One region of the Pseudarthrobacter sp. SL88 genome, then DNA from elsewhere that is predicted to be linked to it. Evidence: riboswitches for the same ligand, from Rfam matches in the RefSeq annotation. Region 1 holds a riboswitch; the other holds the start of a gene.
What was found. Region 1 has a riboswitch for S-adenosylmethionine ahead of OVA06_RS00350 (DUF1737 domain-containing protein). Riboswitches for the same ligand answer to the same signal wherever they lie in the genome.

Region 1 (4,187 bases):
GACCCGGTACGCCGTGTCCGGAATAAGGGCGAGGCGGACGTCGAAGCCGTTGGCCAGGTAGGGGTTGCCCCAGGACAGGAACGCGAACAGCAGTGCGACGGCGGTGCATGCCACTACCAGCCAGGTCCTGGCAGACAGCCACGCCACAATGGTCCGCCGGTGGTAGCCGGCCACGAGGCCGATGACGAACAGCACCTGCCAGACAAGCAGAGGGAACGAATCCTCGAACTGCGACGGCAAGAGCCGGAAGCGTGTGATGGAGCCGACGGCGTAGAGCCCAAGCGTTGCGGCCAGCACCCAGACGGCCTTCCCACGGCTGAGCGCGGCGAGGACCAGCGGGCTGACCAGCAGCAGCACCACGTACAGGCCCATGACGTTGAACTGCCAGGGGCCGAACTGCAGCAGGAGGACGGCAGGCAGCACCTGCGGCGGCACCGGGAACTGGAAGAGGGATTCCATCCCCGCATAGAGGTCGTAGGTACGGCCGGCCCCCTGGTGCCCGGCCCCTCCGGTCCCCTGGTCCACGAAGGTGGTGAGGGCCTCGGTCCGGAAAATGGGAAGCAAGGACACCAGGAAGACGCCAACCAGGACCACCAGCGCCGTCAGGTACAGCTTGCCGGCGCGGCGGGATGTCAGGTCCAGCACGGTGCCAAAATCCTCGCGGACGCGGGGCCCGTAGACCATGCCCACCACCAGCCCGGAGAACAACACGAACAGTTCGGCGCCGCTGACGAAGCCCACTGCCTCCTGGGTCAGCAGCTGGAACAGCGATGTCATGCCCAGGTGGTTGACCACCACGAAGACAATGGCCATGCCGCGGAGCAGGTCCACCCGGGAATCCCGTTTGGAGGGGTCGCCGTAGCCCCATGCCGTGGCGGCGTTAACCCTGCGGGGAATCTGCCACAGTGCCGCCAACAGGAGGATCAGCGCCGCTCCCACAGTCCAGGCCGCGGCGCCCGTCAGTGTGTTGGCCCGTTCATAGCTGCCGCCGGCGCCAACCTCCGTGACGGGTCCGGTCACCATTGACGAATCCTTCAGCCGGGCGTGGGCAGCCGCGGCTACGGTGGAGTTGCCGGTCAGCAACCAGCTGATGCTCGCTACACCCGTGTCCCGGGTGCTGGTCCTTTCGTCCCACACCACCATGGCGGTCTTCGGGAAGTTGGTGGACGTGGCGGCCCCCACCACCTGGTCGAACCAGCCGGCCTTGACGTCCACCTCGGAGGCGCCGCCGGCTGCGGGGCTGTAGAAGGCAGCGGTCTGCAGCATGAACGGCTTGCTGCGGCCGGCTGAATAGTCCCTGTAGAAGTTTTCCCCGCCGGAGGCGGTGAGCATCTCCTGGAGCTCGCCTGCCCGCGGCACCGTGTTCACCGCCGCCCCGCCGGCCGTATCGTCGTGGAAAGCGGTCAGGCCCACCCAGTCCACGGCGTCATCGCCGGGATAGTAGGGTTCGTAGGCGCTGTCCGCCCCGTCCCACGTTCCGTCATCGTTGGTGTCCAGCAAAGCGAAGCCCCCGCTGCCGGGAGCGGGCGCATTCCGGCTCCGGGCGAAGGGATAGTCCTTGCCAAGGTACGGCTCCCACACCATCAGCGGGCCGCCGTCGGACGTCTTGAAGGCGGCGGACACGGCACGGAAGGCGTTGCGGTACGCACCGGGCTGCTGGCCCCATTCCACCCAGCTGGCATTCATGTCCGGGGCAAAACGGATCAGCACCTGCCCGGTGAAACCCGATGTCAGCCGCCGCACTTCCCCGGCAAAGGACGCTGCGGCAGCTTCATCAATCTGGTCGAGCGGCACAGTGGGCTTCACAGTGAACATCGCATGCGAACCCTGGAGTGACGCCTGCTCCAGGAAGCCCCGGAGGTTGTTCTGCTCCGAGGGGCGGTACGGCAGGGCGAGGTCGTGGCCGTAGGCGGCGGGAGATGCTCCAAGCCGTTCGGCGAAACCGGCAGCGGAATCTTCACCCCACTCCAGCACCGCCCCCAGCAGGGGTTTTCCCTCGTCCGGGTTAAGGTCGGCGGCGCTGGCGGCGCCTGCGGACAGCACCACGGCACTCGCTGCCAGAAGCACAACGGCAAGGAATGTCCACACCCTCGACGCGCCCGCGCGGAACGATTGGACCGAAGGTTTGGTGCGTCGTCGCGCGGATGTACGCATGCTCATGGAACCCCCCGGTGCCGAAGACCTGATGGGGCAGCGGCCCCACCTGTACTTTATCGGTCGAAGCCCGCCGGGAATGCATGCAGGAAGCAGCGTAAAACCCGCCCACCTGCGGCAATGCCGCCGTCGGGCGCTGTCCGGAAAGCGCCCGGCACGCCTGTGACCCTGTGTTTCCGGTTCAGTTACGGAAGATGACGACGGCGGCGGTGCGGCTCCCGGCGGCAGGTGTTACGTTTTTGGGGAGTAATGAGTACCGGCGCCAAGCCCTGACTGGCCGGTCGGCAACCCTCCTTCCACGGCGGGGTGCCTCAGGTGAATACTCGGCATATCGACCGATTCGAGCTGCAAGCGTGAGAGAAGGAGATCCGTCATGTCTGACGCACCTGTCCCTGAAGAGAAATTGTCCTACCGCCTGATCAGCGGCCCGGACGACCGCGCCTTTTGCGAGCGGATCTCGGCTGCCCTGGCGGAAGGGTACGTGCTGCACGGCAGCCCGGCAGTGACCTTCAACGGCAGCAGCGTCATCGTAGCCCAGGCCGTGGTGCTCCCGGCAGCCATCGCCTCCGCGGACGCCGCCGTTGCCACCGCTGTGGACCACCTGGAATCCGCCACTGAAGAACCCGAATTCGACGGCGAGGGCCATGCATGAGCTACGCAGGAGACCTGACACCCCAGGAGGCCTGGGCCAAACTGGAGCAGGGCGCCATCCTGGTGGATGTCCGCACTGAGGGCGAATGGGCGCACATTGGCATCCCGGACACCAAGGCCACGGACAACGATCCCCTGTTCATCCAGTGGACGTTTCCGGGCGGCATTCCCAACCCGGAATTCATAACCGACCTTGAGCAGCAGGGCCCGGAGAACCGCGGCACCGAACTGCTGTTCCTGTGCCGCTCCGGGCAGCGCTCCATCGCGGCGGCCACAGCGGCAACCCGGGCGGGCTTCATCTCCTACAACGTCCTGGAAGGCTTCGAAGGCGAACCGGACCGTTACGGCGAACGTACCGTCAACGGCTGGAAGAACCGCGGCCTGCCCACCAACCTCGGAAAGAACTAAGTGACCTTCAACGAAGATGCCGCCGGCTGGAGCCCTGACACCCAGGCCGTCCGCGGCGGACTGGACCGCACCAACTTCCAGGAAACGTCCGAGGCGATTTTCCTCAACTCCGGGTTCGTGTACGAGTCCGCCGCCGCTGCCGAACGCGCCTTCACCGGCGAAGACGAACGCTTCGTCTACTCCCGCTACGGCAACCCCTCGGTGGCCACGTTCCAGGAACGCCTCCGCCTGCTGGAGGGCACCGAGGCATGCTTTGCGACGGCGTCCGGCATGTCCGCCGTCTTCACGGCCCTCGGCGCGTTGCTGGCTGCCGGGGACCGGGTAGTGGCTGCCCGCTCGCTGTTCGGCTCCTGCTTCGTGATCCTCAACGAAATCCTGCCGCGGTGGGGCGTGGAGACCGTCTTCGTCGACGGCCCTGACCTGGACCAGTGGCGGTCCGCCCTGTCAGAGCCCACCACCGCTGTCTTCTTCGAGTCTCCTTCCAATCCCATGCAGGAAATCGTGGACATCGCGGCGGTCAGCGAACTTGCGCACGCGGCGGGTGCCACGGTGGTGGTGGACAACGTCTTCGCCACTCCGCTGCTGCAGCGCTGCGGCCAGCTGGGGGCGGACGTGATTGTGTACTCCGGCACCAAACACATCGATGGCCAGGGCCGGGTGCTGGGCGGGGCCATCCTGGGTACCAAGGAATTCATTGACGGTCCCGTGAAGCAACTGATGCGCCATACCGGGCCCGCCCTGTCCGCGTTCAACGCCTGGGTGCTCACCAAGGGCCTGGAGACCATGGGACTGCGCGTCAACCACTCCTCGGCCACGGCGCTGCGGCTCGCGGAATGGTTGGAGCAGCAGCCCGCCGTCAGCTGGGTGAAGTATCCGCTCCTGAAGTCCCACCCGCAGTACGGGCTCGCGGCCAAGCAGATGAAGGCCGGCGGCACGGTACTCACCCTTGAGCTGGCACCGTCGGGCGGCCGCTC
Region 2 (4,187 bases), 1.3 Mb from region 1:
AGCATGTCCGCGGAGGGATCGACGGCGGTTACGGACAATCCGAGCGCCAGCAGCAGGTCAGTGAATTTGCCTGTCCCTGCGCCGACGTCGAGCGCATCATGGGCGCCTGCGGGCACCAGCCACCGTGCCGACTCCGCCGGATACCCCGGACGGACCTTGTCATAGTGCTTGCCGCCGTCCTGGAAGCTCTGGCCGAGCTCCCGGCGCCGCCCGTGATCGAGCTTGGGCCCACCCCGAACCACGTGCGGCCTCCTTCAGCTGATTCCCTGCGGGTACCGTCCGAATTTACAGCATGCATCCGGGTGCCGGCTCCCGGCGGTCAGTCGTCGATGCAGGGCGCTGCGCCGGCCGTTCCCGGGGTGTTCGGTGCCCAGTGGGGGTAGGTCCTGGTGTCGTTGGCCGGCACCCATCGGCCGGCATCGACCACGTAGTCCCAGCCGAGCCCGTCCCGGCGGAGCTTTTCAATGCCTGCGAGGAGCCGCTGGGCATCTTCCAGCCGGGAGCCCACTCCAAAGCTTGCCCGCAGCGATCCCGATGGCAGCCCCAGGCGCTTCAGCAGCGGGTGGGCGCAGAAGCGGCCATCGCGGAGTCCCACGCCGTGTTCGGCGGACAAGTAGGCGGCTACCAGGCCGGCGTCGTAACCCGCCACAGAGAAGTTCACCACCCCGATGGTGTCCTTGTCAGGATCGGTGTCCTTGAAGATCTGGTGCACCGTGACGCCGTCGATCGCCTGCAGGCCTTCCACCAGGTAGGAACGGATGGCCGACTCGTGGGCGTGCCAGCGGTCCTGGTCCAGGCTCGCGATAACCTGTGTTGCCCGCGCCAAGGTAGCCGCACCCAGTACGTTGGGGGAGCCGCCCTCATGGCGGGCCGGGCCGATGGCCCAGCTGACGCCGTCGAGCTTTGCCTCCTTGACGGCGCCACCGCCGGCGAGGTGCGGAGTTCCGGCGTCGAGCCAGTCCGGGCGGCCCACCAGGACACCCGCGCCAAACGGTGCGTAGAGCTTGTGCCCGGAGAAGGCAAGGTAGTCGACGTCGTCGGCGCTGATGTCCACGCGGCGGTGCGGCGCCAGCTGGGCCGCGTCCACCACGATGCGCGCACCGTGACGGTGGGCGAGGGCGGCAAGCTCCCTGATGGGCAGGATTTCGCCGGTGACGTTGGAGGCGCCGGTCACGGCCAGGAGGCTGACGCCGCCCTGCTCAAGCTCGGTGCGCACGGAATCGATGGTCCCGGCGATCGTGTCTGCGGCGACGATGCTCCGGTGGGGGACACCCTGCCACGGCAGCAGGTTGGCGTGGTGTTCGATGTCCAGGTAGAGGACGTCACCGGCGGGTTCGCCGTCGGTGCCGGGGAGGCAGCCGGCCAGCAGGTTGAGGGAATCGGTGGTGTTCCTGGTGAAGATCACGGAATCGTCGGGGCGCCCGCCGACGAACTCGCGGACGATGTTGCGCGCGTTCTCGTAGACCGAAGTGCTGATCTGCGATGCGTATCCGGCACCGCGGTGGACGCTGGCGTAGAACGGCAGGATCTCGTTGAGGTAGGCCGACACCACGGTCAGGGCCGGGGCGGAGGCCCCGTAGTCAAGGTTGGCGTAGCGGACGTGCCCGCCGGAGATCAACGGGGCCAGGATTTCGGCGCCTGTAACCGCTGAAAGCGGACGTCCGGCGGCGGCCAGGCGTTCGTCAGGAACGTTCCCGGCGGCGATGGCGGTAATGGGGGATTCGACGGCAGTAGTCATGGAGACCTCACTTCAGGACAGGACTCCGGCTGTGCTGGAATCCGCGCTTGCCGCATCCGCTCCGGACCGGCCTGGTCGTCACCCGGGGCACCCCACCGCGAATGGAGGGTTGCCGGCCAGCAAACCGGGGTTTAGCGCTGGCACTCGTGACCTGGATAAAACCATAGAACATCAGGCGGCCCGGTCCGAAGCCGGGGGGATTGTTAAGGCTTTTGTTACGCGCGGCCTGGAAACGGGACTTTCTCCGAAGAATACGACGGCGGGCGCCCCCTTTTGGAGGCGCCCGCGGTCGATTGTTCGGAAGGAGGCCGGCTTACAGCAGGTCGTCCAGTCCGGGGTTGAGCCGGTGCAGCACTTCGGTGTGCAGGATGGAATTGGTGGCCAGGGCGTTCCCGCCGAACGGCCCGTCCTCACCTTCGAGCGAAGTGAAGCGGCCGCCTGCCTCCACCACGATGGGCACGAGGGCGGCCATGTCATAAAGGTTCAGCTCGGGCTCGCAGGCGATGTCCACCGATCCTTCGGCCACCATGCAGTAGGACCAGAAATCGCCGTAGGCGCGCGTGCGCCAGACGTCCTCAGTCAGGCCCAGGAAGTCGTCCAGGTTGCCGCGTTCCTTCCAGCCGCCGAGGCTGGAATAGGACAGCGAGGCGTCGGACAGGGTGGAAACGTCCGAGACCCGGAGCCGGGTGGCCGACGCAAGGGATCGGCCCATGTAAGCCCCCATGCCTTTGGCGGCCCACCACCGCTTACCCAGGGCGGGTGCGCTGACAACGCCAACCACCGGCTCGCCCTCATCAACGAGGGCGATGAGCGTGGCCCAGACGGGAACTCCGCGGACGAAGTTCTTGGTGCCGTCGATGGGATCGATGATCCACCGCCGGGAGCCGTGGCCGGTGCTGCCGAACTCTTCGCCCAGCACAGCGTCGCGTGGCCGGGAACGTGAGAGCTGGCCGCGGATGGCTTCCTCGGCGGCTTTGTCCGCATCGGTGACCGGCGTCAGGTCGGGCTTGGTCTCCACGTGGAGGTCCTGCGCCTTGAAGCGGCTCATGGTCTGGTCATCCACGGAGTCGGCCAGGACATGGGCCAGGCGCAGGTCGTCGTTATAGGTCGAAGCGGGTTGGATCATGGTTCCAAACTACCGTCTGGCGCCGTTTCTGCCGGGAGGTCGGCCGTGCCGGTTGGTGCTGTCAGCTGATGGTGCCGAGCTCCTTGGCCTCCTGGGCTTCCATCCTGGGATCGGTGCCCAGGAGCCGCCGGAGCGAAGCCAGGCGCGCTTCACCGGTGGGTCCTGCGTGTCCGCCGGCCACCCAGGCGTCGAGCCCGCAGTTGACGGCAGCGGCGGTGTGCTTGCAGCCGCGTTCGCAATCATCAGTGCCCGGCGAAAGATCCGGGAATGACCTCAGGATCCGGTCCGGATCCACGTGGGCAAGGCCAAATGACCGGATGCCGGGGGTGTCGATGATCCAGCTGCCGGGTGGGGCGTCGGCCAGGCGCAGGGCAAGGGCCGACGACGACGTGTGCCGTCCCCGTCCGGTTACCGCATTCACACCGCCGGTGGCCCGTTCCGCACCGGTCAGGGCGTTCACCATGGTGGATTTGCCGACGCCGGAGTGCCCCAGCATCACAGTGACCTTGCCGCCCAGGTGGGCCCTGAGCCCGGCAACAGCGTCACTGTCCAGCCGGGCCGACAACCCGTCATCGGAGCGCGCGTCAATGCCTGACGCCTTCAGGTCGGCGGTCCGGCTGATGATGACCGGGAAGTCAAGGTGCGTGTAGTTGGCCAGGAACTCGCCGGGATCCTTCACGTCCGCTTTGGTGACCAGCAGGATCGGCTCGATGCCGGCGTCGTACGCTGCCACGAGGGCGCGGTCGATGAACCCTGTGCGGGGCTCGGGGTTGGCTGCTGCCACCACTACCACCAGCTGGTCGGCGTTGGCCACGACGGCACGTTCCACGGGGTCAGTGTCGTCTGCACTGCGGCGCAGGAGGGTGCTGCGGTCCTGGATTTTGACGAGCCTCGCCAGGGTGTTGGGATCCCCGGACACGTCGCCGACGAGGGAGACGAAATCGCCGGCAACCACCGGGTTCCGGCGCAGCTCCCGCGCGCGCGCGGCAATGACTGTCCGTTCATCGCCGGAGTCTTCGTCAACGACGGCGGTGTAGCGCCCGCGGTCGACGGTGATGATGCGGCCTGTTACGGCGTCGTCGTGGCTGGGGCGGTCCTTCGTGCGCGGCCGGGTGCCCTTCTTGTTGGGCCGGATCCGGACGTCGGATTCGTCCCAGGAGTCAGTCCTCCGCGGCACCGGCCGAACCTCCCGCTCCGTTTTCGGAGCCTTGTGTGGCAGGGGCCGTGCCCTGCTGCGCGAGCATGCCCGTCCACAGCCGCGGGAAGTCCGGCATGGTTTTGGCCGTCGTTGCGATGTCTTCCACCTGGACCCCCTCGACGGCG

Region 2: it holds a riboswitch for S-adenosylmethionine, as region 1 does, so the genes downstream of both, OVA06_RS06225 (aminotransferase class V-fold PLP-dependent enzyme) here and OVA06_RS00350 (DUF1737 domain-containing protein) in region 1, are expected to answer to the same signal.

The regions. Positions count from the first base shown of each region.
Region 1 is NZ_JAPPRD010000001.1:84,005-88,191, reverse strand. Features, by position in the region: gene opgC (OpgC domain-containing protein) at 1-2,160, opposite strand, end outside; SAM riboswitch class IV at 2,400-2,514, shown strand; gene OVA06_RS00350 (DUF1737 domain-containing protein) at 2,528-2,806, shown strand; gene OVA06_RS00345 (rhodanese-like domain-containing protein) at 2,803-3,213, shown strand; gene OVA06_RS00340 (O-succinylhomoserine sulfhydrylase) at 3,214-4,187, shown strand, end outside.
Region 2 is NZ_JAPPRD010000001.1:1,352,948-1,357,134, forward strand. Features, by position in the region: gene OVA06_RS06220 (class I SAM-dependent methyltransferase) at 1-242, opposite strand, end outside; gene OVA06_RS06225 (aminotransferase class V-fold PLP-dependent enzyme) at 320-1,738, opposite strand; SAM riboswitch class IV at 1,777-1,890, opposite strand; gene hisN (histidinol-phosphatase) at 2,052-2,864, opposite strand; gene rsgA (ribosome small subunit-dependent GTPase A) at 2,926-4,041, opposite strand; gene aroA (3-phosphoshikimate 1-carboxyvinyltransferase) at 4,025-4,187, opposite strand, start outside.